Regions from separate parts of the Metabacillus elymi genome, predicted to be linked through region 2. Evidence: a T-box and tRNA genes for the amino acid it is inferred to sense, from the RefSeq annotation. Region 2 holds a T-box; the other regions hold tRNA genes.
What was found. The T-box of region 2 lies ahead of thrS (threonine--tRNA ligase). A T-box ahead of a tRNA ligase gene usually reads a tRNA of that ligase, here a tRNA-Thr.
Positions count from the first base shown of each region.

Region 1: it has a tRNA-Thr gene. The T-box ahead of thrS (threonine--tRNA ligase) is inferred to sense a tRNA for this amino acid. The anticodon was not compared.
Region 3: it has a tRNA-Thr gene. The T-box ahead of thrS (threonine--tRNA ligase) is inferred to sense a tRNA for this amino acid. The anticodon was not compared.
Region 4: it has a tRNA-Thr gene. The T-box ahead of thrS (threonine--tRNA ligase) is inferred to sense a tRNA for this amino acid. The anticodon was not compared.

Region 1 is NZ_CP055263.1:2,556,002-2,563,145, forward strand. It holds rRNA gene HUW50_RS12100 (23S ribosomal RNA) at 1-1,452, shown strand, start outside; rRNA gene rrf (5S ribosomal RNA) at 1,577-1,692, shown strand; tRNA gene HUW50_RS12110 (tRNA-Asn) at 1,709-1,783, shown strand; tRNA gene HUW50_RS12115 (tRNA-Ser) at 1,788-1,879, shown strand; tRNA gene HUW50_RS12120 (tRNA-Glu) at 1,898-1,972, shown strand; tRNA gene HUW50_RS12125 (tRNA-Val) at 1,976-2,051, shown strand; tRNA gene HUW50_RS12130 (tRNA-Met) at 2,080-2,156, shown strand; tRNA gene HUW50_RS12135 (tRNA-Asp) at 2,160-2,236, shown strand; tRNA gene HUW50_RS12140 (tRNA-Phe) at 2,395-2,467, shown strand; tRNA gene HUW50_RS12145 (tRNA-Thr) at 2,500-2,572, shown strand; tRNA gene HUW50_RS12150 (tRNA-Tyr) at 2,588-2,671, shown strand; tRNA gene HUW50_RS12155 (tRNA-Trp) at 2,680-2,753, shown strand; tRNA gene HUW50_RS12160 (tRNA-His) at 2,769-2,844, shown strand; tRNA gene HUW50_RS12165 (tRNA-Gln) at 2,886-2,960, shown strand; tRNA gene HUW50_RS12170 (tRNA-Gly) at 3,024-3,098, shown strand; tRNA gene HUW50_RS12175 (tRNA-Cys) at 3,110-3,183, shown strand; tRNA gene HUW50_RS12180 (tRNA-Leu) at 3,200-3,285, shown strand; tRNA gene HUW50_RS12185 (tRNA-Leu) at 3,306-3,387, shown strand; gene HUW50_RS12190 (DUF3231 family protein) at 3,598-4,602, shown strand; gene HUW50_RS12195 (hypothetical protein) at 5,397-5,720, shown strand; gene HUW50_RS12200 (SRPBCC family protein) at 5,959-6,411, shown strand; gene HUW50_RS12205 (glycoside-pentoside-hexuronide (GPH):cation symporter) at 6,536-7,144, opposite strand, start outside.
Region 2 is NZ_CP055263.1:4,642,993-4,650,136, reverse strand. It holds gene HUW50_RS21335 (aldo/keto reductase family protein) at 1-276, shown strand, start outside; gene HUW50_RS21330 (VOC family protein) at 320-727, shown strand; gene HUW50_RS21325 (nucleotide excision repair endonuclease) at 1,190-1,564, shown strand; T-box leader at 1,690-1,918, shown strand; T-box leader at 1,960-2,191, shown strand; gene thrS (threonine--tRNA ligase) at 2,247-4,169, shown strand; gene HUW50_RS21315 (cold-shock protein) at 4,376-4,576, shown strand; gene HUW50_RS21310 (ABC transporter substrate-binding protein) at 5,488-6,795, shown strand; gene HUW50_RS21305 (carbohydrate ABC transporter permease) at 6,943-7,144, shown strand, end outside.
Region 3 is NZ_CP055263.1:1,304,778-1,311,921, forward strand. It holds gene HUW50_RS06295 (aminotransferase-like domain-containing protein) at 1-760, shown strand, start outside; gene HUW50_RS06300 (hypothetical protein) at 1,169-1,312, opposite strand; tRNA gene HUW50_RS06305 (tRNA-Arg) at 1,808-1,878, opposite strand; tRNA gene HUW50_RS06310 (tRNA-Ile) at 1,898-1,971, opposite strand; tRNA gene HUW50_RS06315 (tRNA-Gly) at 1,983-2,056, opposite strand; tRNA gene HUW50_RS06320 (tRNA-His) at 2,064-2,139, opposite strand; tRNA gene HUW50_RS06325 (tRNA-Trp) at 2,155-2,228, opposite strand; tRNA gene HUW50_RS06330 (tRNA-Tyr) at 2,237-2,320, opposite strand; tRNA gene HUW50_RS06335 (tRNA-Phe) at 2,355-2,430, opposite strand; tRNA gene HUW50_RS06340 (tRNA-Asp) at 2,597-2,673, opposite strand; tRNA gene HUW50_RS06345 (tRNA-Met) at 2,747-2,823, opposite strand; tRNA gene HUW50_RS06350 (tRNA-Ser) at 3,011-3,103, opposite strand; tRNA gene HUW50_RS06355 (tRNA-Pro) at 3,139-3,215, opposite strand; tRNA gene HUW50_RS06360 (tRNA-Arg) at 3,222-3,298, opposite strand; tRNA gene HUW50_RS06365 (tRNA-Leu) at 3,434-3,522, opposite strand; tRNA gene HUW50_RS06370 (tRNA-Leu) at 3,541-3,623, opposite strand; tRNA gene HUW50_RS06375 (tRNA-Lys) at 3,639-3,711, opposite strand; tRNA gene HUW50_RS06380 (tRNA-Thr) at 3,877-3,952, opposite strand; tRNA gene HUW50_RS06385 (tRNA-Val) at 3,967-4,042, opposite strand; tRNA gene HUW50_RS06390 (tRNA-Glu) at 4,046-4,120, opposite strand; rRNA gene rrf (5S ribosomal RNA) at 4,166-4,281, opposite strand; rRNA gene HUW50_RS06400 (23S ribosomal RNA) at 4,359-7,144, opposite strand, start outside.
Region 4 is NZ_CP055263.1:610,100-617,243, reverse strand. It holds rRNA gene HUW50_RS03095 (23S ribosomal RNA) at 1-2,230, shown strand, start outside; rRNA gene rrf (5S ribosomal RNA) at 2,356-2,471, shown strand; tRNA gene HUW50_RS03085 (tRNA-Val) at 2,501-2,576, shown strand; tRNA gene HUW50_RS03080 (tRNA-Thr) at 2,592-2,667, shown strand; tRNA gene HUW50_RS03075 (tRNA-Lys) at 2,839-2,914, shown strand; tRNA gene HUW50_RS03070 (tRNA-Leu) at 2,927-3,009, shown strand; tRNA gene HUW50_RS03065 (tRNA-Gly) at 3,023-3,094, shown strand; tRNA gene HUW50_RS03060 (tRNA-Leu) at 3,105-3,193, shown strand; tRNA gene HUW50_RS03055 (tRNA-Arg) at 3,204-3,280, shown strand; tRNA gene HUW50_RS03050 (tRNA-Pro) at 3,286-3,362, shown strand; tRNA gene HUW50_RS03045 (tRNA-Ala) at 3,379-3,454, shown strand; tRNA gene HUW50_RS03040 (tRNA-Met) at 3,482-3,558, shown strand; tRNA gene HUW50_RS03035 (tRNA-Ile) at 3,563-3,639, shown strand; tRNA gene HUW50_RS03030 (tRNA-Ser) at 3,655-3,747, shown strand; tRNA gene HUW50_RS03025 (tRNA-Met) at 3,776-3,852, shown strand; tRNA gene HUW50_RS03020 (tRNA-Asp) at 3,926-4,002, shown strand; tRNA gene HUW50_RS03015 (tRNA-Phe) at 4,160-4,235, shown strand; tRNA gene HUW50_RS03010 (tRNA-His) at 4,263-4,338, shown strand; tRNA gene HUW50_RS03005 (tRNA-Gly) at 4,349-4,422, shown strand; tRNA gene HUW50_RS03000 (tRNA-Ile) at 4,434-4,510, shown strand; tRNA gene HUW50_RS02995 (tRNA-Asn) at 4,525-4,599, shown strand; tRNA gene HUW50_RS02990 (tRNA-Ser) at 4,607-4,697, shown strand; tRNA gene HUW50_RS02985 (tRNA-Glu) at 4,717-4,788, shown strand; gene glgB (1,4-alpha-glucan branching enzyme) at 5,514-7,144, shown strand, end outside.

The sequences.
Region 1 (7,144 bases), 2.1 Mb from region 2:
AAGGATAGGGTAAGCGCGCTGTTGGATATGCGCGTCCAAGCAGTTAGGCTGACAACGAGGCAAATCCCGTTGTCGTATAAGGCTGAGCTGTGATGGCGAGGGAACTATAGTACCGAAGTTCCTGATTCCACACTGCCAAGAAAAGCCTCTAGCGAGGTGAGAGGTGCCCGTACCGCAAACCGACACAGGTAGGCGAGGAGAGAATCCTAAGGTGAGCGAGAGAACTCTCGTTAAGGAACTCGGCAAAATGACCCCGTAACTTCGGGAGAAGGGGTGCTTTTTAGGGTGAATAGCCCGGAAAAGCCGCAGTGAATAGGCCCAGGCGACTGTTTAGCAAAAACACAGGTCTCTGCGAAGCCGCAAGGCGAAGTATAGGGGCTGACGCCTGCCCGGTGCTGGAAGGTTAAGGGGAGAGGTTAGCGTAAGCGAAGCTTTGAACCGAAGCCCCAGTAAACGGCGGCCGTAACTATAACGGTCCTAAGGTAGCGAAATTCCTTGTCGGGTAAGTTCCGACCCGCACGAAAGGCGTAACGATCTGGGCACTGTCTCAACGAGAGACTCGGTGAAATTATAGTACCTGTGAAGATGCAGGTTACCCGCGACAGGACGGAAAGACCCCGTGGAGCTTTACTGTAGCCTGATATTGAATTTTGGTACAGCTTGTACAGGATAGGTAGGAGCCTGAGAAGCCGGAGCGCTAGCTTCGGTGGAGGCGTCGGTGGGATACTACCCTGGCTGTATTGAAATTCTAACCCACAGCCCTTATCGGGCTGGGAGACAGTGTCAGGTGGGCAGTTTGACTGGGGCGGTCGCCTCCTAAAATGTAACGGAGGCGCCCAAAGGTTCCCTCAGAATGGTTGGAAATCATTCGTAGAGTGTAAAGGCACAAGGGAGCTTGACTGCGAGACCTACAAGTCGAGCAGGGACGAAAGTCGGGCTTAGTGATCCGGTGGTTCCGCATGGAAGGGCCATCGCTCAACGGATAAAAGCTACCCCGGGGATAACAGGCTTATCTCCCCCAAGAGTCCACATCGACGGGGAGGTTTGGCACCTCGATGTCGGCTCATCGCATCCTGGGGCTGTAGTCGGTCCCAAGGGTTGGGCTGTTCGCCCATTAAAGCGGTACGCGAGCTGGGTTCAGAACGTCGTGAGACAGTTCGGTCCCTATCCGTCGTGGGCGTAGGAAATTTGAGAGGAGCTGTCCTTAGTACGAGAGGACCGGGATGGACGCACCGCTGGTGTACCAGTTGTCTTGCCAAAGGCATAGCTGGGTAGCTATGTGCGGAAGGGATAAGTGCTGAAAGCATCTAAGCATGAAGCCCCCCTCAAGATGAGATTTCCCATAGCGTAAGCTAGTAAGATCCCTGAAAGATGATCAGGTTGATAGGTCTGAGGTGGAAGCGCGGTGACGTGTGGAGCTGACAGATACTAATCGATCGAGGACTTAACCTAATAAAAGCGTTAAATGAATTGAATTGAATTGTGAATCGTTATCTAGTTTTGAAGGAATATAAAAAGTTTAAAAAAACACTTGAAATATTCTTCTAAAATAGTATAATAGTCTTTGTCACAAATGTCTGGTGATGATGGCGAAGAGGTCACACCCGTTCCCATGCCGAACACGGAAGTTAAGCTCTTCAGCGCCGATGGTAGTTGGGGGTTTCCCCCTGTGAGAGTAGGACGTCGCCAGGCTGTTATATTATATTATTCCGCAGTAGCTCAGTGGTAGAGCTATCGGCTGTTAACCGATCGGTCGTAGGTTCGAGTCCTACCTGCGGAGCCATTTTGGAGAGCTGTCCGAGTGGCCGAAGGAGCACGATTGGAAATCGTGTAGGCGGTGTAAGCTGTCTCAAGGGTTCAAATCCCTTGCTCTCCGCCACTACTTATAATAAATAATGGCCCGTTGGTCAAGCGGTTAAGACACCGCCCTTTCACGGCGGTAACACGGGTTCGAATCCCGTACGGGTCACCATATGGAGGATTAGCTCAGCTGGGAGAGCATCTGCCTTACAAGCAGAGGGTCGGCGGTTCGATCCCGTCATCCTCCACCATTTTAAAACCTAGAACAACTATTATTATCGCGGGGTGGAGCAGTCTGGTAGCTCGTCGGGCTCATAACCCGAAGGTCGCAGGTTCAAATCCTGTCCCCGCAACCAAATGGTCCGGTAGTTCAGTTGGTTAGAATGCCTGCCTGTCACGCAGGAGGTCGCGGGTTCGAGTCCCGTCCGGACCGCCATTTTCTTAAGTTACTTTTCTCAAGTAAAAGGGTTTCGATAAACGAGAAGATCAAGGAAGCGATTGAACGATCACCGGAGCGTATGTCAATACGTGAGGATGTGAGTGAAAGAGCTGACGCAGAGGTTCGAAGTTTAGCGGAAGCCGTAAACTCAATATGGCTCGGTAGCTCAGTTGGTAGAGCAATGGACTGAAAATCCATGTGTCGGCGGTTCGATTCCGTCCCGAGCCACCTTTAAAGAAAAGATTTTGAAATTTAAGTACGCCGGTGTAGCTCAACTGGTAGAGCAACTGACTTGTAATCAGTAGGTTGGGGGTTCAAGTCCTCTTGCCGGCACTGTTTCACACATATGGAGGGGTAGCGAAGTGGCTAAACGCGGCGGACTGTAAATCCGCTCCTTAGGGTTCGGCAGTTCGAATCTGCCCCCCTCCACCATTTAAAATAGGGGCATAGTTTAACGGTAGAATAGAGGTCTCCAAAACCTTTGGTGTGGGTTCGATTCCTACTGCCCCTGCCAATTTAAAATATAGTGGCGATTGTGGCGAAGTGGTTAACGCACCTGATTGTGGTTCAGGCATTCGTGGGTTCGATTCCCATCAGTCGCCCCATTTATTTTATATTAAAAATAACTCTCATGAAAATTCATCGATGGGCTATAGCCAAGCGGTAAGGCATCGCACTTTGACTGCGACATGCGTTGGTTCGAATCCAGCTAGCCCAGCCATTTCTTATACACATTTTCGTTTCTCTTGCATAGGCTAGAGTATACGGTTAAATAAGTTAGATTGCGGAAGTAGTTCAGTGGTAGAACACCACCTTGCCAAGGTGGGGGTCGCGGGTTCGAATCCCGTCTTCCGCTCCAGTTTTATGAATGGCGGCATAGCCAAGTGGTAAGGCAGAGGTCTGCAAAACCTTTATCACCGGTTCAAATCCGGTTGCCGCCTCCATTTAAACTACACCCTTGCCGGGGTGGCGGAACTGGCAGACGCACAGGACTTAAAATCCTGCGGTAGGTGACTACCGTACCGGTTCGATTCCGGTCCTCGGCACTTTTGATTTTATTTTTTTTGCCAGTGTGGCGGAATTGGCAGACGCGCACGACTCAAAATCGTGTTCCGTGAGGAGTGTCGGTTCGACCCCGACCACTGGTATCAAATGGAATTCTCGAACGTTATAGCGACGTTATTTCAGCGTAATTATTCGCAGAAATAACGTCGCTTTTTTGCGTTTAAGGCTATGATAAATGTAGATATATATTCAAACCCGTAAATACGAATTTATAACTTAAGCAGCATTTACTAAAAAATAAGAATCACATAACTATTGCTTTATTAGAGGATAATAATCTAAGAGGTGATAATATGGAAAAAGATAAATTAAAACTCACATCTTCCGAAATAGGAACATTGTGGGGAGAATATGTAAACGGAACAATGACAGATGTAGTAAATAGATATATGTTCTCTATAATTGAGGATGAGTCAATAAAAAATATTTTTGAGGATGCTATCAAGACCTTCGAAAAACAAAAGAAACAAATCGTGATTATTATGGAAAACGAAGGGTTTCCAGTTCCAATTGGATTTACTGAATCTGACCTCAACAAAGGTGCAGAAAGACTGTTTACTGATATATTTTGCTTAAATTATTTACATATCATGACTTTACATGGTTTGCTCGGTCATATCACTTCATTAGGTGTTTCTGTTAGAAAAGACTTACGAGATTATTACGATTCATTCGATAACGATGCAAAAAAAATGTATCATCAAACTATTGAATTGTTGCTTGAGAAAGGGAATTTTCAAAGAGACCCTTTATTTTATCCTTCGAGGAACCCTGAATTTATTTCTAGCCAAGATTTCACAGATGGATTTTTCGGAAAAGGGAGACGTTTAGCTGCAACAGAAATCATCAGTATTTCTTTCAACCTTAAAAAGAGTATTATGGCTAAAACTCTTTCTATTGGATTTAGTCAGGTCTCTCAATCAAAAGAAGTAAGAAAGTTTTTAGAGAGGTCTGAGAAAACAGCTGATGGTCAAATACAATCCCTTACAAAAATAATGCACAAGGATAATTTACCAGCTCCTAAGTCGTGGGAAACAGAAGTGACAACTTCAACGGACTCTCCTTTTTCTGATAAGTTAATGTTGTATCATATGGGCTTCTTGTTTCAAGCTGCACAATTGTATCACGGGGCAGGTTTAGCATCAGCCATGAGAACAGACCTTGCAACGGTTTATGAAGGTGTCATACTTAAAAATCTAATTGTAACAAAAGAATGGTTTAATATTATGGTGAAAAATAAATGGTTAGAACAACCACCACTTGCTCCTAATAGAAAAGAAATTGCAAAAGAAAAATAATAAATACATTGTTACATGGTATGTATAAGTGAATAAGAGTCCATTTGAAAGACTTATGTGGAGCATCGCACTTCCTGGATTTGGAGTATTTAAAGGGTAAGTATTTTAAAGGCACAGTTTTATTGATACTAAAATTTCTGATTAATGTACAAGCCAATTTTAACCAGGTAATACTTCTAAGTTTTCATGGTGAAATTTGTGGTGCCATAAAAGATGCAGATTATCAGTGGTTGATGTTTTATTCTTATTGGTTCCTGTTTGGTTAGCCAATGTTATTTTTGATTCGAGGAATATCGATTGGAATAGTTATTCAAAAAATCATGATATTAACACTTCATAAAAAATGCTATATTTATTCGCCTTTTTCCGCTCATTACACACGTAACAGCATAAATAAAAGAGCCTATTAACCATGATTGTAAATATGCCAATGGTTGTAGGCCTTTATTTAACTTGTCACTACTTACACTTTATGATTATCGGTGTGGCGGAATTGGCAGACGCTCACGACTCAAAATCGAATTCCTCGGTTAAATGCTCAAGAAATTGATATTGCCGTTGAGCTAATCGAGTTTAATACGCGGACATTTGAAGGTACGAAGTCGGTATTGATAGCCGATGCCGTGCGGGAAAGTTTATTTGAAGATACAATAATACTCCGGGGGGTTAAGTGCAAAGAATATTTGAAACTTATTTGGCTTTAATACGTATTAGTAATAAGTAATTATTAAGAATATGTTACTTAATACGAAGAAGTCGGAAAGTCCGCGAACTAGAAAGGTGATGGTTATACATTGAACAAACAAACAGTAAAAACGTTAAAATGGATATCTGGTGGAATCGAAGCGATTCTAGGTATACCTATTATAGGTGGAAGTATTGTAATAGGCTTAGGTTGGACGCCATTATGGGTTATGCTTATTTTTCATATAGCAGTATTAGTACTTTCCAAAAAGGTCGGAGTTAAAGCATATGGTAATATTCTCGGAATTGTAACTTCAGCTATCGGATGGATTCCTATTGTCGGTATGTTTATGCACATGTTATCTGCGGTATTTATTCTTATTGATGCAGCACGTAAGGATAAAAATTCGGACATAATCGAAATGTCCAAATAAAAGAAAAGCCTCGACGTTTAAGTCGGGGCCTTATTTATACTGACGATAATTCTTGTTAACTACATATAGCCTCTGTTATAGCAATGCAGCAGGACTTGATGTATGTTATGTTAAATATAATTAAGAACAAATTAATTTCAGGAAATAGTTTAAAGTGAGAAGAGAACAATTAAAATGAGGATTAAATAACAAATTTAAATGATTGCTGTAAATACTACTTTTTTAGGAGGATATAAGCTTGAGTATCCGTTTTGAAGTGAAAAGAACTTTTCATGTATCCCAGGAAAAAGCATATAAAGGACTGCTTGATCTTGAGGCTGCTAAGCACTGGATGCAAGGTTTAGTCAAAATAGAGCGATTGGATGATGGACCTTTGCATATTGGAAGCGAATGGAAAGAGACAAGGAAAATGTTTGGAAAAGAGGCCACAGAACATTTTGAAGTTGTTGGACTTGAAGCTCAGGAGAAAATTGTACTACGTTGTGATGGAACGAAAGGAACAACGGGCAAAGGGGAATTTGTGTTTACATACATTCTCGCTCCATCGGCTGATCATACAACAATTACTTTATATGGTGAGATTAATGGTCTTACAGGCTTGGCAAAATGGTTTGGGAAAATGATGGCAGGAACCTTTAAAAGTGCCTGTGCAAAAGATTTGGATGCGTTAAAAAGCTATTTGGAGAAATGAATATAATTGTATACGGAAAAATTGAATAGGAGTTAGTAGTGAATAGAGCCCTACCCCAATAGGTAGGGACTCTAAATGAAGCTTCCGTTCATAAAAGGGAAGACCGTCTAATGTTCCGACTTTATTAAAAGTTAGCAACATCCTGGTTTGACACTGTACGACGTCGTTCAAGCTCTACATCCATCACTGCACGTTTTTCATCAAGCTTATAGAACATCATTGTAAGTCCAATGAGTAAACAAATGGCTAGAGGCACCCATATAAAGATGATTTCAATATAGGTTAAAGCGGTTGCAGTTTGATTAGCGTTTGGAATATAACCACCCATACTAAGAACAACTCCTATAAAAGCACTCGCAAGTCCCATGCTTCCTTTTACAAAAAATCCTTGAAAAGCAGCAATCATACCAGCAATACTTCTATTCTTTTTGTACTCTGAATAGTCAATGATATCCGGTTGAATGGCAAAGGTTGTGCCAAAGATACCGTAAATACCAAGTCCTGTTATCGCGAGTCCCGCTACTAGCAAAGGAGCTGATGATTTTCCAAAAAAGATCAGTAAATCTCCTGCAATAAAAATAGCAGAACTTAATAGCATGACATGCTTCTTTGCCATTTTCTTTTGAAGCCAAGGTAAAATAAGTAACATCGGAAGTCCCGATAGAATTCCGAATAGCCCCACAAATACTAGCCAGTCGGTACGTCCAAGATTATACGTAAAATAATAGATCAC
Region 2 (7,144 bases):
GATAATAGTCGTGCATCAAATCAATCGATTAATAATTTTATAAAAGGGATGCTAAATGAGGATGTCTTTAATAAAGTTGAGCAATTAGAAGCAGTTGCAAAAGAGATCGATGTTACATTACCAGAACTAGCATTAGCTTGGATTTTAAGACAACCAAACGTATCAAGCGCTTTAATCGGAGCGAGTAAACCAAGTCAAGTAGAACAAAATGTCAAAGCAATTGAAGTCATTCTTCCTTCTGAGATACAAAATAGAATTGAAACGATTTTATCTTAAAGCTCAAAACGATAAAACTAAATGAAGTAAGGGGTGATACTACTTGATTAAAGGGATTGGACATTTAGCATTAACTGTAGAAAACATGGATAAATCACTTGAATTCTACTGTGACATTTTAGGTTTTGAAAGGGCATTCGAAATCCGTGACAATGAGAATCAGCCTTGGATTGAATATATTAAAGTGGCTCCTGGACAATTTATCGAATTATTTTATGGTGGATTATCTAAACAGCAAGAGGAAAGAAACCAAAATGGCTTTAATCATATTTGCTTAGAGGTGAACGATATTAACGAAATAGCCAATCACCTAAAGATGAAAGGGCTTACCTTAGATGTCGAACCAACGAAAGGGAAAGACAATAATTATCAATGTTGGATTAAAGACCCAGACGGAAACCGAATTGAATTTATGCAATTAGAACCAACTTCACCACATATGAATTGTTAACAGCTACTGACACAATGGTTCGTAATTTCATAATACTAACAAAGTTTTGACTTACCTAATTGGTAGGTCTTTTTTTATTCGTTCCAACTAATATCTTTTCAAGTTAAACAAATGTAAGTTTCTTCTCGAATATATGACATGTAAAACTCAAACAAAAAGACATGTTTTAAATTATATGGTACAATATGAAACTCAGCAAAAAATGCATTTTAATGATATGATTTTTCCTAGGAGTACTTAATCACATAGTATTAATTATTCTATTATAGTAAGATTCGACAATAATGATAAAAATACCGGGTTATGACAACCAAAAAGATTTTCTAATATAATGAAGTATCGAATCTTAATATTTTTCAAATAAATCACTAATTATTGTAAATTATAATAAGTAGAAGTTAATGATTTATTTTTTACATATAACACCATTTACATATTAGAAGAAAAAGGACGTGCTAATTTATGATAAATATCGAAATTCCTAAAGCAGACATCTCAATCACAGAGCGAATACAATCACGGAATGATAATGAGCCGGTCATAAAATCGATCGAGGGCTTCATTGATCTTCATGAGATTCCAAGAGATAAGGGCGGAATTATCTTATTTTATAACAAAAAAGATGAACTGCTTTTTGTAGGTAAGGCAAGAAAACTAAGGCAGAGGGTCAAAAAGCATCTAGAAGACACAGTGTCACCTATCAAAAATCATAGAAATGAAGTATTCAAAATTGATGTATGTGTGGTCGAAGATCCAATGGAGAGAGACATTTACGAAACATACATTATTAATAAACTTCAAGCGAAATACAATGTAGATAAAGTATATTATAAATAAAATTAATTTAGGTGCGGCTAATATGTTAATATTGTTTTACTACGACACAACCTTGCATAAAATTTTCTATTTAGGTATTGACTATTAGTAAATATTTCTATATATTAATTAATAATTTAAAATTAGCCGATGCAATGATAAGGACATGAGTATTTCTTAACGGTTTACAGAGAGGGAAGGCTAGGCTGGGAACTTCCTAATACAAGAGAATTACTTACCACCTTTGAGCAGTATTGATGAACCAATAGTAATTAATACCGTAGCTGCTACGATACAGCAAAACGAGCCATCACTTATTACAAAAGTGGTGGGAAGTTGGGTGGAACCACGAGATCAAACACACTCGTCCCTTTTATATAGGGATTTGAGTGTGTTTTTTTATGTTTAATTAAATACTAAAAGCAATGATAAGGACATGAGTATTTCTAAACGGTTTACAGAGAGGGAAGGCTAGGCTGGGAACTTCCTAATACGATAGAATTGCTTACCACCTTGGAGCAGTATTGGTGAAATACTAGTAATCAATACCGTGAAAGCTACGATACAGCTTAAACGAAGCCATCATGATGTAAGTAATTAGATGGAAAGTTGGGTGGAACCACGGGTATAGACACACTCGTCCCTTTTTTGAGGGATGGGTGTGTTTTTTTTATTTGAAATTTAATATTAGGAGTGGTTAATCATGAGTCAAAATGAGGTTATTATTAAGTTTCCAAATGGAGATGAAAAAAAGTATGTTAAAGGTATATCCTTAGAGGAAATCGCACAGTCAATTAGTTCTAGTTTAAAAAAGAAATCTGTGGCTGGATTGGTAAATGGATCATTGTATGACTTAAAGCGTAGCATCAATGAGAATGCAAATATTGAGTTATATGATCTTAATTCGTTAACTGGTATTGAAATTATGAGACACACAACTGCACATGTATTAGCACAAGCCATCAAACGTCTTTATGGAGATGTTGTACAATTAGGAATTGGTCCAGTTATTGAAAATGGTTTTTATTATGATCTTGATTTAGAAAATAACCTAACTGTTAATGACCTAGATAAGATTGAGAAAGAGATGAATAAAATCATCTCTGAAAATCTGGAAATTAAACGTGAAGAAATATCACGTGACAAGGCTAAGGCGATTTTTGCAAATGATCCTTTAAAGTTAGAACTGTTAGAGGATATTCCACTAGGAGCCGTTATAACAGTCTATCGACAAGGTGAGTTTGTTGATTTATGCCGTGGTCCACATTTACCAGCAACTCGGTATATTAAAGCATTTAAATTAACACATGTATCTGGAGCATATTGGCGTGGAGACAGCAGTAATAAAGTGCTTCAGCGTATATATGGTGTGGCTTTTGCTTCAAAAGAAGCTTTAGCTGATTATTTTCATTTTATTGATGAAGCACAAAAACGAAATCACCGGAAATTAGGAAATGAATTAGAGTTATTTATGTTTTCTGAGGAAGCACCTGGTATGCCCTTTTATTTAGCAAATGGGCAGCTAATCCGAAATGAATTAGAAGTGTTTTTAAGGAAGCTGCAATATTCATATGATTATAAGGAAGTCCGTACACCGATTATGATGAACCAACGGCTATGGGAACGCTCTGGTCATTGGGATCATTATAAAGAAAATATGTACTTTTCTGAGGTGGATGATCAGAGTTTTGCATTAAAACCAATGAATTGCCCTGGGCATATGCTTATTTTTAAAGATAAACTTAATTCCTATCGTGATCTTCCAATTCGGATGGCAGAGTTCGGGCAGGTGCACCGTCATGAATTTAGTGGTGCCTTAAATGGCATGCTTAGAGTTCGCACATTTTGCCAGGACGATGCTCATATCTTTGTAACACCTGCTCAAATTGAGGATGAAATTACATCCGTATTAAAGTTAATTGATTATGTTTACAGTACATTTGGTTTTAAATATGAAATCGAACTCTCAACAAGACCAGATGATTATATGGGTGATGAAGCTTTATGGGATAAAGCGGAAGCTTCTTTAATAAATGTTTTAAACAAATTAAACTATGAATTTCATATTAACGAAGGTGACGGAGCCTTTTATGGCCCAAAAATTGATATCCATATTAAAGATGCGCTCAAACGAAGTCATCAATGTGCGACAGTTCAACTCGATTTTCAAATGCCAGAAAAATTTGATTTAACTTATATCAATGAAGAAAATAAAAAAGTGCGCCCAGTTGTTATTCATCGGGCTGTCTTTGGCTCTATCGATCGTTTTCTCGGTATTTTAATTGAACACTTTGCTGGAGCATTCCCCGTTTGGCTTGCACCAGTCCAAGTTAAGGTAATACCTGTATCAAATGAAGCGCATAAAGAGTATGTAGAAAAAGTTACACAACAATTAAAACAAGCAGAAATACGTGTTGAACTTGATTTACGTGATGAGAAGCTTGGGCTTAAAATGAGAGAGGCTCAAATGAAAAAGGTTCCATATATTCTAGTTGTAGGAGACCGGGAACGAGATTTCCAGACTGTTAATGTTAGGCAATATGGGAAAGAGGATTCGAGTGAAGTGAAACTAGATGAGTTTATCAATGATCTAAAACAGATAATTGTCAGTAGAAGTCTTAACTAGAAAGGAAAAACAGTGACAAGTTCTACTTTACTGTAGAACTTGTTAAATACCATTTGCAATTCCAAAATTTATCTGTTAAGATAAAGAAGAATTATTTTTGTTCGGTATGTAAGGAAAGAATAAGTTTTTAAAACTTTCGCCTTTGATATCTAATTGAGCAACTATAGTAATAATTGTGGATTAAATCCACCCAGGAGGAAACAAACATGCAACAAGGTACAGTAAAATGGTTTAACGCAGAAAAAGGTTTCGGTTTCATCGAAATCGAAGGTGGAGAAGATGTATTCGTACATTTCTCAGCTATCCAAGGCGAAGGATTTAAATCTTTAGACGAAGGCCAAAAAGTGACTTTTGACACAGAACAAGGTCAACGTGGACTTCAAGCTACTAACGTAAACAAAGCGTAAGTATTAAAGGACTCTAAATTAGAGTCCTTTTTAATTTGCTTAAAAATAACGTTAAAAGAGGCTGACTAATTAATGCTTGACCCTTAAATATCAGAATAAATATGACTGTAAAAGACATATTTCCAGATTTATGGATGAACATTTAACTTTTAGTCAACCTCTCAAGACAACATGCTACAAGTGTTAAAATGGTTAAATAAATCATAACACATAACACTTAGAATACCTAAATAAATTTATAAATTATAGATTCATGTAACTTTTGATTGCTGAAGAAATAGCTCGAATTATTAAAGAAAAATTTAATATGCAACCGAAAAATTACTCGTTCCATAATCTGGCGCCTTTTCTAAATAAAAGGCGTCCTTTTTTTAATGAGACCAGATTTTTGAACAAACAGTAATTCCTAATGTGGTATGTTAGAAGACTTAAATAGTGAACATCTCCTAATAATTGTATACTAGTAACCTTTCCGAATAGTTAAATAATTACTACTTATTGCTGTCTAAAAATAACAATATAATCAAATGTCGATTAAAGGCTAGATTTGACCTACTGTAAAAGTACTGGTACTAAAGGTTAATTGTTTGAATCACATCCTTCTAATATGATAGATTATAGGATTGCAAGCAAGTTGATGAAAAAAAGACAGCAATTAAAGTTAATTTTCCACTATAAATTCCGCAAGAACAGAAAAGAAGAGGATCTTGAAGTTAAATATAATTAGGATAAATATACAAGATTGGGGGAGAAAGGATAACCATTATGCTAGTTTTTACATATTGTAAAAAAACTTCAACAAATTTGAAAGCGCTTTAATTAACTGCTTATTTATTAACTAATTACAAAATGAAGGTGTGCTCTAGTTTGAAGAAGGACAAGTTTTAATAAAAAAGGGAGGTTTTCTAAAGATGAAATCATTTTCTAAATTTATTTCATTTATGATAATTCTCGTTTTACTGTTAGGACTAGCAGCTGGATGTAGTTCTGAAAAAACAGCTGAAGGTGAAGATGGAGAAATCACTTTACGTGTTGCTTGGTGGGGTTCTCAGGATCGTCATGATAAAACAAAAAAAGTAATCAAGTTATTTGAGGAAAAAAATCCAAATATAAAAATAACTCCTGAATTTACAGGCTGGGATGGATACTGGGAGAAACTAGCAACAGCTGCAGCTGGAAAGAATTTAGCTGATGTGATTCAAATGGATTACCGATATTTAATGGAATATGTAGATCGTGGACTTATTGAGGATTTAAATTCTTTTGTGGACTCTGGTGCTCTAAATCTTGATGATGTTGGTGAGGCGTATATTGAAGGGGGATATGTAGACGACAAGCTTTACGCTGTTAATTTAGGAACGAATGCTTTAGCGATGGCATATGACCCTGCCATGTTTAAAAAAGCAGGTGTTGAACCTTTTAAACCTGGTTATACATGGGAAGAGTATGCTGAGGCAGCAAAGAAACTAAAGGACCAATTCGGTGACGGTGTGTATGGAGTCGAAGGAGCTAAAAACTCTTTAGGGAATTTTCAATATTATTTAAGGCAACATGATATTGAATTGTATAACGAGGAAGGAACAGCGCTTGGATATGAAGATGATAAGCTATTAGTTGAGTTCCTTAACTATTGGGATGAATTACTAAAGGATGGTGTAGCAGCACCGCCAGATGTAACAGCTGCCGTTCAAGGTAGATTGGAAGAAGAGCTAATTGTCCATGAAAAAGCACCTACATTATGGTTTAACAGTAACCAAATTGTTGCTCTGCAAGGTGCAGCAGGACGTGAATTAAAGCTAGCCCTTTTACCATCACTTCCTGAAGGGAAAGAAGGACTGTATTTAAAACCATCACAGTTCTTCTCAGTCTCAAAGGAATCAAAACATAAAGAGGCAGCTGCAAAGTTCATTGATTTTATTACAAACGATCTTGAAGCAAATGAGATTCTAGCGGCCGAGCGAGGAGTTCCAATAGCTGCGAAAGTACGTGACAACTTGAAACCTCAAGTAGATGATGCGGCAAGGGAAATGTTTGACTATGTTGAACTTGCAGAACAACATTCAAGTCCAATTTATCCCCCAGAGCCATCAGGAGCAGGTGAATTAGACGCATTATTTACAAGGCTTGCAGAACAATTGAATTTCGGAGAATTTACTACAGAAGAAATGGCAAAAACATTCCGATCTGAAGCAAACAAAATATTAGCGAAAAATAAGTAAATTTCCTAATAAAGATTTACACATTACCAAAGGGTAAACCCCTTCAAATTATTTTTATATATGCTTAGTCTTATAGATAGACTTTATATAGAAATTATTAGAGGGGTAACCCTATTAAATTAATAATCTTTACAGTGGAGGTGCCAAATGCAATCAGAAACAAGTGTGTTAACGGACAAAAAGGTCACAAAACGAAGTAAAGCACTTCATAAGGGCTGGAAAAAGGAATTAATCGCATATGCTTTTATTTCTCCTTGGTTATTGGGGTTTCTTGGATTTATTATTGGCCCAATGATTGCATCTTTATATCTATCTTTTACAGATTATGACATGTTATCAAGCCCATCAT
Region 3 (7,144 bases), 2.4 Mb from region 2:
GGAATACATTTTTCGAAATAACGATATAAAGTTTTTCTATATAATCCCGAGATTTCACAATCCACTTGGACATTGTTACTCGAATAGCGAAAAGAAAAAAATCGTTGAGTTAGCTGAAAAATACGATGTATATATAGTGGAAGATGATTTTTTAGGAGACCTTGACCCAAATGCAAAATCCGATCCTTTATTTTCTTTCGATCCTTCAGGGAGAGTGATTTATATTAAAAGCTTTTCGAAAATATTCCTCCCAGGGTTAAGGATTGCTACAATCGTTCTTCCTACATTAATGATTAACAATTTTTTACGATATAAATTTAGTTCGGATTTTAATAGTTCAGCACTTTCACAAGGTGCTCTAGAAATCTATTTAAAAAGTGGAATGTTTACTAGCCATCTCAAAAAAATAAAAGAGGTATACCATACTAAAATGCAAATCCTTCAAGAAGCCTGTGAGTTATTGCTACCGGCTGATACTCATTTTTCAAAACCGACTTCAGGATTCTATCTATCCATCAGTTTGCCCGAAAATGTGACAGCAAAACAGGTAGTTCATATGCTAAACGAGCAGCGTATATTTGTTGATGATGCCTCTAGAATGTTTTTGCCAGAATATAAAAAGGAAAATCTCCTTCGATTAAGCATCTCACAAGTGAACGAGAGTCAAATTAAACTAGGGGTAGAGCGATTGGCTCATTGTATTTCTTTAATTAACAGTAGAAAAAATCATATTACTCCAAATAACTTTTTACTCTTGTAGTATGGGTGAGTTTAATTGAGGGTAGCATCAGGATTATGCGGATTTTCAACGCTAAGAAAATATGCTTAAAACAGTTGTCTATGAAACTTAGGTTGAAAAGATATATTATTGCAATCTATTTATCAGCTTATTCAAAGGCACTCCATTTCTCGACTCTATCTTTTGAGGTTAGTTTGAGTTATTTCTACCAAGCTTATTCTCATTACCGATTTGCACATTAAACGAGGTGGTAGTATCAGCTGTTCCAATGTAACATCTTTCAACTAATGTAAGTTTCACTTCATCACCTATCTTAATTGCAGCAGATTTCCTAAATATAATAAAAACAACAAAGCGACCATTTCTATTCTAATCAGAATAAAAAGGTCGCTTATACGATTTCTACACTCATAATTTTTTCCCTTCAGTTCAGTTAATCCATTGTTTTACCAGCTTATCTTTTGAATGATCCTTAACATCAGCATTAAATTTATCAAATAAATAAGTTAAATAAGAATTTAATTCAAATCGGTCTCCCTTAACAAAATCAGATAAAATATGTTTTTTCTCCATCAATACATGTCTCCCTTCTTTATTCTTATCTACATGATTCCCAAACTATTAATATCTTATACATATAAAATAAAAAATCTTTATAAATTTTCTACGAAAAACAAAGCAAGTACTTCGATGCGATGGCTGTTATTTTATTAAATTTATTCATTTGCACCCTCTTCGATCTGATATTCCTTCTATTTCTTCAGAAAAAAATTTTGCAAGTTTTAAGAGAAAAATCGGGAAATTCATGGCTGATGCTGAGAATGATTGTAAGAATACTTCGAATTGAGTGGATGGCTTTGGAGATCGTGCTGGAAGCGATAGCTAAAGACCGATGTCGGAGGAGACACATAAGGACTTCTGCGAAAAGACATTGTTAGAATATTTAAAAGTGAAGATTTAAAGAAATAAACGTCTCCCCTTATAAAGGTTTATTCTTATTTGCGATCTACAGCTTTGTAAAGAGAATTCAATGCAAAAAAAAACTAATCCAAGTTAGATTAGTTTAAACGTGCCTTAGAGGTTTCGAACCTCTAACCGACGGCTTAGAAGGCTGTTGCTCTATCCAGTGCTAAAGGCACAAAATAAAATATTAAATGATGGGCCTAAATGGACTCGAACCATCGACCTCACGCTTATCAGGCGTGCGCTCTAACCAGCTGAGCTATAGGCCCATTTTAAAAATTGGAGCGGGTGAAGGGAATCGAACCCTCATCATCAGCTTGGAAGGCTGAGGTTTTACCACTAAACTACACCCGCAAGTAAATGGGGCGACTGATGGGAATCGAACCCACGAATGCCTGAACCACAATCAGGTGCGTTAACCACTTCGCCACAATCGCCACTATATTTTAAACTGGCAGGGGCAGTAGGAATCGAACCCACATCAAAGGTTTTGGAGACCTCTATTCTACCGTTAAACTATGCCCCTATTTTAAATGGTGGAGGGGGGCAGATTCGAACTGCCGAACCCTAAGGAGCGGATTTACAGTCCGCCGCGTTTAGCCACTTCGCTACCCCTCCACGTATTTTCAATATTTAGATAATTTATGTTAAATGGTGGCTCGGGACGGAATCGAACCGCCGACACATGGATTTTCAGTCCATTGCTCTACCAACTGAGCTACCGAGCCATTTAGTTTACGGCTTCCACTAAGCTTCGAATCTCTTCATCAGCTCCATCGCTCACATCCTCACTCACGTATTTACATACGCTCCGGTGTTCGCTCAGTCGCTTCCTCGACCTTCTCGCTTATTGAAACCCTTCTCCTTGAGACAAGGGAGTTTTAAAAATAAAAATGGCGGTCCGGACGGGACTCGAACCCGCGACCTCCTGCGTGACAGGCAGGCATTCTAACCAACTGAACTACCGGACCATTTGGTTGCACTAAAGCACTCCTATGTTTCCTTGCTAAGAAGTAAGAGCAACGGAGTTTCGTCAACTGAATTTGGTTGCGGGGACAGGATTTGAACCTGCGACCTTCGGGTTATGAGCCCGACGAGCTACCAGACTGCTCCACCCCGCGATAATAAAAATAATAAAAATAATAAAGATATCCTATGCATATTGTTTCTGCTTATACGGACCGTCCCGATTTCAGGAAGTAAATTCAAGATGCTGTTCAATCGGTACGCTGATGTTAATCAATGAAGCATATTCGTTCGTGCTCCACCCCGCGATAATAGAAATATAAATTTTAATTAAAAAAAGTATGGAGGAGGAAGGGGGATTCGAACCCCCGCGGGTTTTGACACCCCTGTCGGTTTTCAAGACCGATCCCTTCAGCCGGACTTGGGTATTCCTCCAAGTATATGGACCTTATATAACCAAAAACTTTGACTGGTCGGGAAGACAGGATTCGAACCTGCGACCCCTTGGTCCCAAACCAAGTGCTCTACCAAGCTGAGCTACTTCCCGGTTATATGGCGCGCCCGAGAGGAGTCGAACCCCTAACCTTTTGATCCGTAGTCAAACGCTCTATCCAATTGAGCTACGGGCGCATTAAATATATTTGTCTAGCTACGAAAGCCAAACCGTACGGCTGTTTCACTTCTTCCTGCGGAGTCAAACAACGACTCCTTCTCAGAAGCTCCAACATCCTATCGGTTTAAGCGGGCTTTCTCCGCTTTTCTAAGTGGTGCCGAGGACCGGAATCGAACCGGTACGGTAGTCACCTACCGCAGGATTTTAAGTCCTGTGCGTCTGCCAGTTCCGCCACCCCGGCACTTTGCTAATGTAGAAATGCGGGTGAAGGGACTTGAACCCCCACGTCACAAGGACACTAGATCCTAAGTCTAGCGCGTCTGCCAATTCCGCCACACCCGCAAGATGTGTATATGATGAGCCATGAAGGACTCGAACCTTCGACCCTCTGATTAAAAGTCAGATGCTCTACCAACTGAGCTAATGGCTCATTATAAAAATGAGTAGTATTATGTTGTTTTGCACTTGTGATGACGCCCATATTTCAGAAAGTCTAATCAAGTAGTAGTTCAATATGTGCGCTGAAGTATCGCTTTGATGCTTATTCGATCGTGCTCTACCAACTGAGCTAATGGCTCATATATAAATAATAAAGTGGTGCCGGCAAGAGGACTTGAACCCCCAACCTACTGATTACAAGTCAGTTGCTCTACCAGTTGAGCTACACCGGCACAATAAATTTAGATGGTGGAGGATGACGGGATCGAACCGCCGACCCTCTGCTTGTAAGGCAGATGCTCTCCCAGCTGAGCTAATCCTCCAAATGGTGACCCGTACGGGATTCGAACCCGTGTTACCGCCGTGAAAGGGCGGTGTCTTAACCGCTTGACCAACGGGCCAATTACAAAAACAAACAAAATAATAGCCCCGAATAAGGGGCTTTTGCCTGGCAACGTCCTACTCTCACAGGGGGAAACCCCCAACTACCATCGGCGCTGAAGAGCTTAACTTCCGTGTTCGGCATGGGAACGGGTGTGGCCTCTTCGCCATCATTACCAGACAAATTTAATTGAAAGGTTGTTCCTTCAAAACTAGATAACGATTTACAATTCAATTCACTTCATTTAACGCTTTTATTAGGTTAAGTCCTCGATCGATTAGTATCTGTCAGCTCCACACGTCACCGCGCTTCCACCTCAGACCTATCAACCTGATCATCTTTCAGGGATCTTACTAGCTTACGCTATGGGAAATCTCATCTTGAGGGGGCTTCATGCTTAGATGCTTTCAGCACTTATCCCTTCCGCACATAGCTACCCAGCTATGCCTTTGGCAAGACAACTGGTACACCAGCGGTGCGTCCATCCCGGTCCTCTCGTACTAAGGACAGCTCCTCTCAAATTTCCTACGCCCACGACGGATAGGGACCGAACTGTCTCACGACGTTCTGAACCCAGCTCGCGTACCGCTTTAATGGGCGAACAGCCCAACCCTTGGGACCGACTACAGCCCCAGGATGCGATGAGCCGACATCGAGGTGCCAAACCTCCCCGTCGATGTGGACTCTTGGGGGAGATAAGCCTGTTATCCCCGGGGTAGCTTTTATCCGTTGAGCGATGGCCCTTCCATGCGGAACCACCGGATCACTAAGCCCGACTTTCGTCCCTGCTCGACTTGTAGGTCTCGCAGTCAAGCTCCCTTGTGCCTTTACACTCTACGAATGATTTCCAACCATTCTGAGGGAACCTTTGGGCGCCTCCGTTACATTTTAGGAGGCGACCGCCCCAGTCAAACTGCCCACCTGACACTGTCTCCCAGCCCGATAAGGGCTGTGGGTTAGAATTTCAATACAGCCAGGGTAGTATCCCACCGACGCCTCCACCGAAGCTAGCGCTCCGGCTTCTCAGGCTCCTACCTATCCTGTACAAGCTGTACCAAAATTCAATATCAGGCTACAGTAAAGCTCCACGGGGTCTTTCCGTCCTGTCGCGGGTAACCTGCATCTTCACAGGTACTATAATTTCACCGAGTCTCTCGTTGAGACAGTGCCCAGATCGTTACGCCTTTCGTGCGGGTCGGAACTTACCCGACAAGGAATTTCGCTACCTTAGGACCGTTATAGTTACGGCCGCCGTTTACTGGGGCTTCGGTTCAAAGCTTCGCTTACGCTAACCTCTCCCCTTAACCTTCCAGCACCGGGCAGGCGTCAGCCCCTATACTTCGCCTTGCGGCTTCGCAGAGACCTGTGTTTTTGCTAAACAGTCGCCTGGGCCTATTCACTGCGGCTTTTCCGGGCTATTCACCCTAAAAAGCACCCCTTCTCCCGAAGTTACGGGGTCATTTTGCCGAGTTCCTTAACGAGAGTTCTCTCGCTCACCTTAGGATTCTCTCCTCGCCTACCTGTGTCGGTTTGCGGTACGGGCACCTCTCACCTCGCTAGAGGCTTTTCTTGGCAGTGTGGAATCAGGAACTTCGGTACTATAGTTCCCTCGCCATCACAGCTCAGCCTTATGTGACAACGGGATTTGCCTCGTTGTCAGCCTAACTGCTTGGACGCGCATATCCAACAGCGCGCTTACCCTATCCTTCTGCGTCCCCCCATTGCTCAAATGGTGAGGAGGTGGTACAGGAATTTCAACCTGTTGTCCATCGCCTACGCCTTTCGGCCTCGGCTTAGGTCCCGACTTACCCTGAGCGGACGAGCCTTCCTCAGGAAACCTTAGGCATTCGGTGGAGGGGATTCTCACCCCTCTTTCGCTACTCATACCGGCATTCTCACTTCTAAGCGCTCCACTAGTCCTTACGGTCTAGCTTCACAGCCCTTAGAACGCTCTCCTACCACTGTTCTAAAAGAACAGTCCACAGCTTCGGTGATACGTTTAGCCCCGGTACATTTTCGGCGCAGAGTCACTCGACCAGTGAGCTATTACGCACTCTTTAAATGGTGGCTGCTTCTAAGCCAACATCCTGGTTGTCTAAGCAACTCCACATCCTTTTCCACTTAACGTATACTTTGGGACCTTAGCTGGTGGTCTGGGCTGTTTCCCTCTTGACTACGGATCTTATCACTCGCAGTCTGACTCCTGAATATAAGTCTTTGGCATTCGGAGTTTGACTGAATTCGGTAACCCGTTGGGGGCCCCTAGTCCAATCAGTGCTCTACCTCCAAGACTCTAAATTCAAGGCTAGCCCTAAAGCTATTTCGGAGAGAACCAGCTATCTCCAGGTTCGATTGGAATTTCTCCGCTACCCACACCTCATCCCCGCACTTTTCAACGTGCGTGGGTTCGGGCCTCCATTCAGTGTTACCTGAACTTCACCCTGGACATGGGTAGATCACCTGGTTTCGGGTCTACGACCACGTACTCTTTCGCCCTATTCAGACTCGCTTTCGCTGCGGCTCCGTCTCATCAACTTAACCTTGCACGGGATCGTAACTCGCCGGTTCATTCTACAAAAGGCACGCCATTACCCATTAACGGGCTTTGACTACTTGTAGGCACACGGTTTCAGGATCTATTTCACTCCCCTTCCGGGGTGCTTTTCACCTTTCCCTCACGGTACTGGTTCACTATCGGTCACTAGGGAGTATTTAGCCTTGGGAGATGGTCCTCCCTGCTTCCGACGGGATTTCTCGTGTCCCGCCGTACTCAGGATCCACTCTGGAGGGAACGAAGTTTCAACTACAGGGTTGTTACCTTCTTTGACGGGCCTTTCCAGACCTCTTCATTTACTTCGTTCCTTTGTAACTCCGTATAGAGTGTCCTACAACCCCAAGAGGCAAGCCTCTTGGTTTGGGCTAATTCCGTTTCGCTCGCCGCTACTCAGGAAATCGCGTTTGCTTTCTCTTCCTCCGGGTACTTAGATGTTTCAGTTCCCCGGGTCTGCCTTTATTACCCTATGTATTCAGGTAAAAATACTAC
Region 4 (7,144 bases), 1.7 Mb from region 2:
GTACGTGGTCGTAGACCCGAAACCAGGTGATCTACCCATGTCCAGGGTGAAGTTCAGGTAACACTGAATGGAGGCCCGAACCCACGCACGTTGAAAAGTGCGGGGATGAGGTGTGGGTAGCGGAGAAATTCCAATCGAACCTGGAGATAGCTGGTTCTCTCCGAAATAGCTTTAGGGCTAGCCTTGAATTTAGAGTCTTGGAGGTAGAGCACTGATTGGACTAGGGGCCCCCAACGGGTTACCGAATTCAGTCAAACTCCGAATGCCAAAGACTTATATTCAGGAGTCAGACTGCGAGTGATAAGATCCGTAGTCAAGAGGGAAACAGCCCAGACCACCAGCTAAGGTCCCAAAGTATACGTTAAGTGGAAAAGGATGTGGAGTTGCTTAGACAACCAGGATGTTGGCTTAGAAGCAGCCACCATTTAAAGAGTGCGTAATAGCTCACTGGTCGAGTGACTCTGCGCCGAAAATGTACCGGGGCTAAACGTATCACCGAAGCTGTGGACTGTTCTTTTAGAACAGTGGTAGGAGAGCGTTCTAAGGGCTGTGAAGCTAGACCGTAAGGACTAGTGGAGCGCTTAGAAGTGAGAATGCCGGTATGAGTAGCGAAAGAGGGGTGAGAATCCCCTCCACCGAATGCCTAAGGTTTCCTGAGGAAGGCTCGTCCGCTCAGGGTAAGTCGGGACCTAAGCCGAGGCCGAAAGGCGTAGGCGATGGACAACAGGTTGAAATTCCTGTACCACCTCCTCACCATTTGAGCAATGGGGGGACGCAGAAGGATAGGGTAAGCGCGCTGTTGGATATGCGCGTCCAAGCAGTTAGGCTGACAACGAGGCAAATCCCGTTGTCACATAAGGCTGAGCTGTGATGGCGAGGGAACTATAGTACCGAAGTTCCTGATTCCACACTGCCAAGAAAAGCCTCTAGCGAGGTGAGAGGTGCCCGTACCGCAAACCGACACAGGTAGGCGAGGAGAGAATCCTAAGGTGAGCGAGAGAACTCTCGTTAAGGAACTCGGCAAAATGACCCCGTAACTTCGGGAGAAGGGGTGCTTTTTAGGGTGAATAGCCCGGAAAAGCCGCAGTGAATAGGCCCAGGCGACTGTTTAGCAAAAACACAGGTCTCTGCGAAGCCGCAAGGCGAAGTATAGGGGCTGACGCCTGCCCGGTGCTGGAAGGTTAAGGGGAGAGGTTAGCGTAAGCGAAGCTTTGAACCGAAGCCCCAGTAAACGGCGGCCGTAACTATAACGGTCCTAAGGTAGCGAAATTCCTTGTCGGGTAAGTTCCGACCCGCACGAAAGGCGTAACGATCTGGGCACTGTCTCAACGAGAGACTCGGTGAAATTATAGTACCTGTGAAGATGCAGGTTACCCGCGACAGGACGGAAAGACCCCGTGGAGCTTTACTGTAGCCTGATATTGAATTTTGGTACAGCTTGTACAGGATAGGTAGGAGCCTGAGAAGCCGGAGCGCTAGCTTCGGTGGAGGCGTCGGTGGGATACTACCCTGGCTGTATTGAAATTCTAACCCACAGCCCTTATCGGGCTGGGAGACAGTGTCAGGTGGGCAGTTTGACTGGGGCGGTCGCCTCCTAAAATGTAACGGAGGCGCCCAAAGGTTCCCTCAGAATGGTTGGAAATCATTCGTAGAGTGTAAAGGCACAAGGGAGCTTGACTGCGAGACCTACAAGTCGAGCAGGGACGAAAGTCGGGCTTAGTGATCCGGTGGTTCCGCATGGAAGGGCCATCGCTCAACGGATAAAAGCTACCCCGGGGATAACAGGCTTATCTCCCCCAAGAGTCCACATCGACGGGGAGGTTTGGCACCTCGATGTCGGCTCATCGCATCCTGGGGCTGTAGTCGGTCCCAAGGGTTGGGCTGTTCGCCCATTAAAGCGGTACGCGAGCTGGGTTCAGAACGTCGTGAGACAGTTCGGTCCCTATCCGTCGTGGGCGTAGGAAATTTGAGAGGAGCTGTCCTTAGTACGAGAGGACCGGGATGGACGCACCGCTGGTGTACCAGTTGTCTTGCCAAAGGCATAGCTGGGTAGCTATGTGCGGAAGGGATAAGTGCTGAAAGCATCTAAGCATGAAGCCCCCCTCAAGATGAGATTTCCCATAGCGTAAGCTAGTAAGATCCCTGAAAGATGATCAGGTTGATAGGTCTGAGGTGGAAGCACGGTGACGTGTGGAGCTGACAGATACTAATCGATCGAGGACTTAACCTAATAAAAGCGTTAAATGAAGTGAATTGAATTGTGTATCGTTATCTAGTTTTGAAGGAATATATTTTTTTTGTAAAAAACACTTGAAATATTCTTTCAAAATAGTATAATAATTCTTGTCGTAATTGTCTGGTGGCGATAGCGAAGAGGTCACACCCGTTCCCATGCCGAACACGGAAGTTAAGCTCTTCAGCGCCGATGGTAGTTGGGGGTTTCCCCCTGTGAGAGTAGGACGTTGCCAGGCTGTTTCAAGAATTATATTGATCTTACAACGGAGGATTAGCTCAGCTGGGAGAGCATCTGCCTTACAAGCAGAGGGTCGGCGGTTCGATCCCGTCATCCTCCACCATTATAAACTTATTGTGCCGGTGTAGCTCAACTGGTAGAGCAACTGACTTGTAATCAGTAGGTTGGGGGTTCAAGTCCTCTTGCCGGCACCACTTAATACTACTCATTGAAAAATGAGCCATTATCTCAGTTGGTAGAGCACGATCGAATAAGCATCGAAGCGATACATCAGCGCACATATTGAGCTGCTACTTGTTTAAGCTTTCTGAAATATGGGCGTCATTACAAGAGCAAAACAACATTATACTACTCATTGAAAAAATGAGCCATTAGCTCAGTTGGTAGAGCATCTGACTTTTAATCAGAGGGTCGAAGGTTCGAGTCCTTCATGGCTCACCATTTACACACCTTGCGGGTGTGGCGGAATTGGCAGACGCGCTAGACTTAGGATCTAGTGTCCTTGTGACGTGGGGGTTCAAGTCCCTTCACCCGCATCAATTAAATATTGCGGAAGTAGTTCAGTGGTAGAACACCACCTTGCCAAGGTGGGGGTCGCGGGTTCGAATCCCGTCTTCCGCTCTTAGTAAGTGCCGGGGTGGCGGAACTGGCAGACGCACAGGACTTAAAATCCTGCGGTAGGTGACTACCGTACCGGTTCGATTCCGGTCCTCGGCACCACTTACATTATGCGCCCGTAGCTCAATTGGATAGAGCGTTTGACTACGGATCAAAAGGTTAGGGGTTCGACTCCTCTCGGGCGCGCCATATATCGGGAAGTAGCTCAGCTTGGTAGAGCACTTGGTTTGGGACCAAGGGGTCGCAGGTTCGAATCCTGTCTTCCCGACCATACTAAAACTTTCTTTGGGGCCTTAGCTCAGCTGGGAGAGCGCCTGCTTTGCACGCAGGAGGTCAGCGGTTCGATCCCGCTAGGCTCCACCATTTAGTTAAATAATAAATTTCCATTTTGGCGGTGTAGCTCAGCTGGCTAGAGCGTACGGTTCATACCCGTGAGGTCGTGGGTTCGACTCCCTCCGCCGCTACCAATTTGGACCTTTAGCTCAGCTGGTTAGAGCAGACGGCTCATAACCGTCCGGTCGTAGGTTCGAGTCCTACAAGGTCCACCATTTTCCATCATACACGGAGGAATACCCAAGTCCGGCTGAAGGGATCGGTCTTGAAAACCGACAGGGGCGTCAAAACCCGCGGGGGTTCGAATCCCCCTTCCTCCTCCATATTTTTTAAATTTTATATTTCTATTATCGCGGGGTGGAGCAGTCTGGTAGCTCGTCGGGCTCATAACCCGAAGGTCGCAGGTTCAAATCCTGTCCCCGCAACCAATTTCAGTTGACGATACTACGTTGCTCTTACTTCTTAGCGAGGAAACATAGGAGTGCTTTAGTGCAACCAAATGGTCCGGTAGTTCAGTTGGTTAGAATGCCTGCCTGTCACGCAGGAGGTCGCGGGTTCGAGTCCCGTCCGGACCGCCATTTTTAAAAAATCCCTTGTCTCAAGGAAAAGGGTTTCAATAAGCGAGAAGGTCGAGGAAGCGACTGAGCGAACACCGGAGCGTATGTAAATACGTGAGGATGTGAGTGATGGAGCTGACGAAGAGATTCGAAGCTTAGTGGAAGCCGTAAACTATATGGCTCGGTAGCTCAGTTGGTAGAGCAATGGACTGAAAATCCATGTGTCGGCGGTTCGATTCCGTCCCGAGCCACCATTTTTAAGATTAGACTTAGCTCATGTGGCGATTGTGGCGAAGTGGTTAACGCACCTGATTGTGGTTCAGGCATTCGTGGGTTCGATTCCCATCAGTCGCCCCATTTATATCTTGCGGGTGTAGTTTAGTGGTAAAACCTCAGCCTTCCAAGCTGATGATGAGGGTTCGATTCCCTTCACCCGCTCCAAAATTTAAAATGGGCCTATAGCTCAGCTGGTTAGAGCGCACGCCTGATAAGCGTGAGGTCGATGGTTCGAGTCCATTTAGGCCCACCATTTCATATTTTTATTCCGCAGTAGCTCAGTGGTAGAGCTATCGGCTGTTAACCGATCGGTCGTAGGTTCGAGTCCTACCTGCGGAGCCATATATATGGGGAAGTACTCAAGTGGCTGAAGAGGCGCCCCTGCTAAGGGTGTAGGTCGCGCGAGCGGCGCGAGGGTTCAAATCCCTCCTTCTCCGCCAGTTTATAAATATAGTTTAAGGCCCGTTGGTCAAGCGGTTAAGACACCGCCCTTTCACGGCGGTAACACGGGTTCGAATCCCGTACGGGTCATCAACAAAAAAACACTGCAAATTCGCAGTGTTTTTTTTGTTGGGATTTTTTTAAAACCGCTCCAAAAAGATCTTATTCCAAGTAGAGTGTAAAAAACCTTTGCTTTGTATTTTCTATTCTATTAGGTAGTGGTTTAAGCTTGATCAAATTAGGGTATGAATAAAAGAAACAAGCTTAAATGTTGACTTATCATTTGATAAACTATTATATTCAATTGTAGGTGCTCTATAAAAATTAAATCTACTTTTCTATGTAAATAAAATAGGGTCTGAAACGGAAAATTCATCTACTTTTTCGTATGCAAAAATTTGAATGATACGCACTTTCTTGATTTGTTTATTTCAATCTTAAGATTAAGCTTGCTTCAAAGTAACCCATCTACAATTAATTCGAAATTCCTTCTTTTTTTTCTTCAAAGAACTTTCAACAAAAACCAACAAAAAGTCGAATAAAATATTTTTCTGATATAATGTTCGGTATCTCAGCTTGTCCACAATTCTACTAATTTGAACGCTTTTCTTACCTTAAATTAAATTATTCCGATTTCATCAAACATACTTCATACTACTAGTGTTTTAGAGTCTTTTTCGCCGATTTATTAAAATTCCCTTTATTTTTTTCTATATTTTAAAAGTATAACATTTAAATATTAATTTCATTTCAATGTAGGTTTATGTCGGAAAAAAGAAGCGTTTACATAAAAGGGATCTACGAGTAAGTATTGAATGTTTAGCATAGAGATAATAAGAGAAAGGGTGACCTATGTGACTCTCATTTGTCCAACAGACTATGATATTCATTTATTTCATGAAGGACAGTCATTTGAAAGCTATGGGTTTTTAGGAGCTCATATACAGGAGCAAGATGGATTAATTGGTACAAATTTCTGTGTATGGGCACCAAAAGCAAAAGGAGTTAATGTTGTTGGTGATTTTAATGGTTGGTTTGGTCAAAATCATCAAATGGAGAAGATCAATGAGGAGGGGATTTGGAACATATTTATTCCTCATTTAGTAGCTGGAGAGATATACAAGTATGAAATCATTACAGCTTCTGGAGAGACTTTATTGAAAGCAGATCCATATGCCTTCTTTTCAGAGGTAAGGCCGAACACTGCATCCATTGTTCATGATTTATCAGGGTATGTGTGGAACGATCAAAAGTGGAAGAGAAAAAAGCGACAGAGACCACCATATGATCGACCAATGTCTATTTATGAAGTGCATTTAGGAACTTGGAAAGTAAAAGATGATGAAGAGTTGTATAGCTACAAGGAATTAGCAGAAGAACTAATACCTTATGTATTAGATCATGGTTTTACCCATATTGAATTACTTCCTATTATTGAACATCCATATGACCGTTCTTGGGGATATCAAGGAACGGGTTATTTTTCTGCTACAAGTCGTTTTGGTAAACCACAAGATCTAATGGAATTTATTGATACATGCCATCAAGAAAATATCGGTGTCATTATTGATTGGGTTCCAGGTCATTTTTGTAAGGATGAACATGGGCTATATATGTTTGATGGTCAACCAACTTACGAATACAAAAATTATAATGATCGTGAAAATTTGGATTGGGGAACAGCGAACTTCGATTTAGGTAAACCTGAGGTTCAAAGCTTTTTGATTTCAAATGCGATCTTTTGGATTGAGCATTTCCATGTAGATGGTTTCCGTGTTGATGCGGTTGCAAATATGCTTTACTGGCCAAATTCTAATGAGCTAGTAGAGAACCCATTTGCAGCAAGCTTTTTAAGAAAACTGAATGAAGCTGTCTTTGCAAAAGATCCAGATATCTTAATGATTGCTGAAGATTCAACTGATTGGCCAATGGTAACTGCTCCTACCTCGTCAGGTGGTCTAGGCTTTAACTACAAATGGAATATGGGTTGGATGAATGACATTCTTACCTATATGGAGGCTTCTCCAGAACATAGGAATGAACTCCACCATAAAGTAACATTCTCCCTATTATATGCTTTTTCAGAAAACTTCATTTTACCGTTTTCTCATGATGAGGTTGTGCATGGGAAAAAATCACTGTTAAATAAAATGCCAGGTGATTATTGGCAGAAGTTTGCTCAATTAAGGCTGCTTTATGGATATATGATTGCACACCCTGGAAAGAAACTACTTTTTATGGGTGGTGAGTTTGGCCAGTTTGATGAATGGAAGGATTTAGAACAGCTTGATTGGTTTTTAGAAGATTATGAGATGCATAATAAAATGCGTGTCTTTTTTAAAGAATTGCAACAAGTCTATCAAAAGCAAAAGCCATTGTATGAATTAGATCATGCAGAAGAAGGTTTTGAATGGATAGATGTTAACAACAGGGATCAAAGTATTTT